Regions from separate parts of the Lelliottia sp. genome, predicted to be linked through region 1. Evidence: predicted binding sites of a transcription regulator. Region 1 holds the regulator's gene; the other holds the start of a gene.
What was found. The regulator PurR, encoded in region 1, represses purine synthesis genes. The targets are predictions, from matches to a motif close to CANGCAAACGTTTGCNTG.
Positions count from the first base shown of each region.

Region 2: a site for PurR is predicted at 1,635-1,652, ahead of tusA (sulfurtransferase TusA). Genes of this name have one in related genera too.

Region 1 covers NZ_JAZQNX010000001.1:174,833-177,968, forward strand. Annotated here, with positions in the region: gene ACKI5T_RS00925 (MFS transporter) at 1-764, opposite strand, end outside; gene ACKI5T_RS00930 (YnhF family membrane protein) at 929-1,018, opposite strand; gene purR (HTH-type transcriptional repressor PurR) at 1,315-2,340, shown strand; gene punR (DNA-binding transcriptional activator PunR) at 2,359-3,136, opposite strand, start outside.
Region 2 covers NZ_JAZQNX010000035.1:33,501-36,636, forward strand. Annotated here, with positions in the region: gene ACKI5T_RS17325 (TRAP transporter small permease) at 1-174, opposite strand, end outside; gene ACKI5T_RS17330 (TRAP transporter substrate-binding protein) at 200-1,183, opposite strand; gene tusA (sulfurtransferase TusA) at 1,330-1,575, opposite strand; gene ACKI5T_RS17340 (7-cyano-7-deazaguanine/7-aminomethyl-7-deazaguanine transporter) at 1,797-2,462, shown strand; gene ACKI5T_RS17345 (DcrB family lipoprotein) at 2,535-3,092, shown strand; gene ACKI5T_RS17350 (MFS transporter) at 3,085-3,136, opposite strand, start outside.

The sequences.
Region 1 (3,136 bases):
TAGTTGCCGATGGTGAAGCCCACACCAATCAATACCAACATTGCCGTCACAAAGAACGGTGTGGCATGCGTGATGTCGTGCAGCACGGGTGAAATATAGGTATAGAGCGTAAACATGGCTCCAGCGCCCAGCACCGTCGTCAACAGCGCTGACAGCACCTGCGGGCGGAGCAGAACCGACAGCTCTTTGCGTACGTCCGGACGCTCGCCTGCCCCACCTTTCGGCAACGAGAAGAACAGCGCGATCATCGCCACGACACCCAGCATCGCTGTGGCGAGGAACGACATACGCCAGCCGATGACTTCACCCAGCCAGGTCGCCGCCGGCACGCCGCCAATATTCGCTATCGTGAGCCCCATAAACATCGTGGCGACCGCGCTGGCCTGCTTGTGCTTAGGCACTACGCTCGCGGCCACCACCGACCCCAGGCCAAAGAATGCGCCATGATTGAGGCTGGTCAAAATGCGCGACAACAGGAGGGTGGTGTAGTCCGGAGAGAGTGCCGAAAGCACATTCCCCAATGTGAAAATGGCCATCAGGAAAATAAGCGCATTTCGACGCGCGCGATGCGAAAGCAGTAACGTCATCAAAGGCGCACCGATCATCACGCCAATGGCATAAGCACTGATCAGCATTCCCGCCGCAGGAATAGAAACATCCATCCCTTTAGCAATAACCGGTAGCAGCCCCATTGGGGAGAACTCGGTGGTGCCAATCCCAAATGCGCCAATCGCGAGGGCCAGCAGTGGAAAATTGATTTTCATTCATTAACTCCGGAAACCGTGTCATTACGCGACACAGAAAAAACATGTCGAAAGCATGACAGCAATCACAAAAAATGAGAAGTTAACAAATTGGCAAAAGATTATTGTCGGGAGAGTAACAATCGAAGGAAGAAAACGAGGGAGAAGGCTCTCCCCCGCCTGAATCAGTGCAGAATAGCCGTAAAACTTGCCGCAACAATCAAACCCAGCACGATAATCGTGGTCGTTAACGAAAACTTAAGATCGGTATTCATCAATTTTTCTCCTTTTAATCCCCACATGAAAAGTGAGCTTGCTCATTTTTACACAGTTTCGCTCAAAAATCTTCCTCGATTTAGGCTCATAACCGTTTTTGCGCTTCCCCTTTTCATCAAGATAGGACAAAATTCCACGCTAAATTTATAAGCGTACCGGCCACTGACCCCCTCCTGACGTCCTGTGTCGTTTTCCCGGCGTATCGCAATTCAATTTGCGAGATTAGGGTGAGAGAAGGCAAACGTTTACCTCTCAATTTATCAGGAGCTTAGGATATGGTCTGGAGTGACAGCTAATGGCAACAATTAAAGATGTAGCGAAACGCGCAAACGTTTCCACTACAACCGTATCACATGTAATTAACAAAACCCGTTTCGTGGCGGAAGAGACGCGCAACGCCGTTTGGGCCGCAATCAAAGAATTGCACTACTCCCCTAGCGCCGTGGCTCGCAGCTTGAAAGTAAATCACACCAAGTCGATTGGTCTGCTGGCGACCAGCAGCGAAGCCGCCTATTTCGCCGAAATTATCGAGGCAGTAGAAAAAAACTGCTTCCAGAAAGGCTATACCCTGATTCTGGGAAATGCCTGGAACAGCCAGGAAAAACAGCGCGCTTACCTGTCGATGTTGGCGCAAAAGCGCGTCGATGGCCTGTTGGTCATGTGTTCTGAATACCCTGAATCCGTGCTGTCGATGCTGGAAGAGTACCGTCATATCCCGATGGTGGTGATGGATTGGGGCGATACGCGCGCTGATTTTACCGATTCCGTCAACGATAACGCCTTTGAAGGCGGGTACATGGCTGGCCGTTACCTGATTGAACGCGGTCATCGCGAGATTGGTGTCATCCCCGGTCCGCTGGAGCGTAATACCGGTGCAGGCCGCCTGGCGGGCTTTATGAAAGCCATGGAAGAAGCGCTGATTACCGTTCCGGAAAACTGGATTGTCCAGGGTGACTTTGAACCGGAATCAGGCTACCGCGCAATGCAGCAGATCGTTTCGCAGCCGCATCGTCCGACTGCCGTATTCTGTGGCGGTGATATTATGGCAATGGGCGCGCTTTGCGCCGCCGATGAGCTTGGTTTGCGCGTCCCGCAGGATATTTCCGTGATCGGGTATGATAACGTGCGCAACGCTCGCTACTTTACTCCCGCGCTGACGACGATTCACCAGCCGAAAGACTCTTTGGGTGAAACGGCATTCAACATGCTGATGGATCGTATCGTCAGCAAACGTGAAGAGTCTCAATCAATTGAAGTCCATCCGCGCCTGATTGAACGTCGCTCCGTCGCTGACGGTCCGTTCCGCGATTACCGTCGTTAATCGTTTCTACGGGGCCGGTTATTCCGGCTCCCGTAACCACTCTCTGTTCAACGTTTCGCTATCCCCCAAATAATCCAGCAGCCAGGCCAGCGCAGGAGACATATCGTTTTGCTGCCATGTCAGGCAGCAGGCCGCATCCGGGAACGGATTTTCAAGCTCAAGCGCCACCCATTCTCCGCGATCAATCCGTGGACGCGCGAAATGTACGGGCACCATCCCCACACACAGCCCAGCCGACAAACAGGTTGCCGATGATTCCCAGTCTGGCGCGACGACCCGCCGCTGGTTATCAAGCAGCCAGGTGATGCGTTTTGGCAGCGAGCGCGACGTATCCTCCATCACCAGCGACGGCCAGTTGCGCAACACGTCGTCACTCAGCGGCCCGTCCATCGCAGCCAGAGGATGATCGCTTGCCACCACGCAGCTCCAGCTCAGCGTTCCCATATCCCTAAAGGCGTAACGCCCCCCGACGGGAATGGCCTGCGTCGCGCCGATCGCCATCTCCACCCTGCCGTCCGATAGCGCATCCCATACGCCATTAAACACTTCCTGGGACACGCGAAGTTCTACATCTGAGAAATGCCGGTAGAAATCAACCACCATCTGCCGCGTCCGTTCAGGTTTTACGATGTTATCCACCGCAATAGAAAGATGACCGCGCCAGCCATTGGCAATCTGCTGGCACTGTTCACGCGTGATCATCATTTTTTTGATAACAGATCGGCCTTCTTTCAAAAACCATACGCCAGCGGGGGTCAGAACGACATCGCGATGACGGCGTTCGAACAGCGGTACC
Region 2 (3,136 bases), on a different contig from region 1:
AGTCACCATGCAAATAATCGCGATCGGTTCCGGCCAGGATTCCCCGCGATTGAGCACATAGCGCGAGAAAATGCCGATAGGGATAACAATCGTCATGACCAGCAGCGACACGCCCGCGACGGCCATGGCGAACAGGTACAGGCGGTCCATCCACTTCAGGTAGAGTTCGGACATACGTCCTCCACGAACACGTTTGGGTTTACTTGACGTCCGCGATGGCCTGCATCAGTTCCTTGTGCTTGTCGCCGTACTGCGCGCGCACCGGTTCTGTCGCTTTGATAAACACCGCTTTGTCGATATCGTGGAATTGCACGCCGCCCGCTTTCATTTTATCCAGCGCCTGCTGGTTGTAAGCGTCCCAGAGTTTGCGCTGTTCAAATTGCGCTTCACGGGCCAGGGTTTTGATTTTCTGCTGCTCGTCAGCGCTGAGTTTGTCCCATTTCACTTTGGAGTACAGGAGCATTTCCGGCGTGATGAAGTGACCGCTGAGGGTGTAGTTTTTGGCAACCGGCATGTAGTTATGCGCCACAAAGGTTGGCGGATTGTTTTCCGCGCCGTCGATCACCCCGGTTTGCATCCCGCTATAGACTTCGCTGACGCCCATCGCCACCGAGTTGGCCCCCATCGCTTTCAAGGTTGCCAGTGCGACCGGGCTGCCCTGCACGCGGATTTTCTTGCCCTTCAGGTCTTCTGGTTTGACGATCGGTTCTTTGGTGATCAGATTACGCGTGCCGGAGTCCATCCAGCCCAGAAACACCAGGCGCGACTTCGGGTTAGCCGTGAGTTTTTCGCCAATCTCTTTGCCGATATCACCGTCGATCACCTTGTGCATATGGTCTTCATCGCGGAACACGTAGGGCAGTGTGAACACTTCGATATCCGGCAAAATCGCCGCAACAGGTGCCATTGAGACGCGAATGATATCGATAGCGCCCATCTGCGCCTGCTCAATCATTTGCTTTTCATCGCCCAGGACACCGCCAGGGAAGACTTTGATCTCCAGCTTGCCATCGGTTTGTTGGTTGAGTTTTTCACCCATATTTTGCACGGCCACCACGTTTGGGTAGCCTTCAGGGTGAACATCAGCAGCTTTAATCGTTTGCGCTGCCGCCGTGGTGGCGAACAGCAGTGACGCGGTGGACAGGCACAAAGAGGCCAGTAACGGCTTGAGGGTCGTTTTCATCGGGTCAACTCCAGGGTAGTGAGATAAGCGTTAAAACGTTGTTTTAGTTTTACGCTTAAAAATTAGACTACGTCCTGGAAAGCGGAGGTGAAGCAACTCACAAAAGCGATAAGTTTTGAAACGATGGTTTGAAATCGTAGATTCGATCACGCGCCTTTGCGTAAAAGATAGCGATACGGCAGCGCTTCGGTCTCTTGTGCGATCAGCTCATGTTCCATAAAAGTACAGAAACCGGGGATATCGCGCGTGGTCGCCGGATCGTCGGCAATGATTAAAAGCGTTTCGCCGGTTTGCATCGTGCGCACGGTTTTACGCACCATCATAACAGGCTCCGGGCAGCGAAGGCCCTGGGCATCAAGGGTGTGGTCTGGAGTGGAAAACAGGTCGGTCATCATCGCCTCAATCATCTAAAAACGGCTGTAGTTTACGCCGCGTTTTTGGCAAAGCAAACCAGGTTAACGATTGCGTGAAAATTAGCCATTGCAATGTGTTGTCAAAGCAGTATTATGCGGCCGGTTCAGAATCTGGACCATCAGGCGTGGCTGTTGAAGCCTAAGGTGTCAGATTCAAATTGGGTTCCCTCACCCCAAACATTAATCAAAAAGGTCACAATATGACGCAGTTCTCTCAATCGCAGCGCGTAAAAGCGTTGTTCTGGCTATCGCTTTTTCATCTGCTGGTGATTACCTCCAGCAACTATCTGGTGCAGCTCCCGATCTCCATTTTTGGTTTTCATACCACCTGGGGCGCGTTCAGTTTTCCGTTTATTTTCCTCGCGACTGATTTAACCGTGCGTATTTTTGGCGCGCCGCTGGCCCGACGCATTATTTTTGCGGTGATGCTGCCTGCGCTGTTCGTGTCGTATGGGATTTCATCACTTTTTTATATGGGAAGCTGGCAAGGTTTCGAGGCGCTGTTGCACTTCAACCTGTTCGTCGCCCGTATCGCCGCCGCGAGCTTTATGGCCTACGCGCTGGGACAGATTCTTGACGTCCATGTGTTTAACCGTCTGCGTCAAAACCATCGCTGGTGGATGGCGCCAACTGCCTCCACGCTGTTCGGTAATGTGAGCGACACGCTGGCCTTCTTCTTTATTGCTTTCTGGCGCAGCCCCGATGCGTTTATGGCTCAGCACTGGATGGAAATCGCGCTGGTAGATTACGGCTTCAAAGTGCTTATCAGCATCGTATTCTTCCTGCCGATGTACGGCGTTCTGTTGAATATGCTGCTGAAAAGATTCGCAGATAAATCTGAAATCACCGCATTGCAGGCTGGTTAAACGTTCGCTTTATCAGTTGTGATAAGATGGATGAATGAGCCGTTATGGCCGTTTATCGAAAGGAAGAAGTTAATGCGCAATCTGGTTAAATATGTCGGGATTGGCCTGCTGGTTGTGGGTCTTGCGGCCTGTGATAACAGCGACACCAAAACACCTGTTCAGGGCGCGGCCGCAGAAAGTAATGCGACCGGCCAGGCGGTCGAGCTGATGGAGGGCAAACTCAGTTTCGCCCTGCCAGCAGATATGACCGATCAGAGCGGTAAGCTGGGAACGCAGGCGAACAATATGCACGTCTATTCCGATGCTACCGGACAGAAAGCCGTGATTGTGATTGTGGGCGACGACTCCAACGAAGATCTGGCCGTGCTGGCGAAGCGTCTGGAAGATCAGCAGCGTAGCCGTGACCCGCAGCTCCAGGTCGTGACCAACAAGTCTATCGAACTGAAAGGCCACACTCTGCAACAGCTGGACAGCATCATCTCCGCGAAGGGCCAGACCGCTTACTCTTCTGTGGTGCTCGGTAAAGTTGACGGCAAACTGCTGACCCTGCAGATCACGCTGCCAGCAGACGATCAGCAGAAAGCACAAACCACGGCTGAAAACATCATCAATACCATCGTCATCAAGTAACGTTTGATGAGGATTCAACGGCCTCCGGCGTTTGCGTCGGGGGC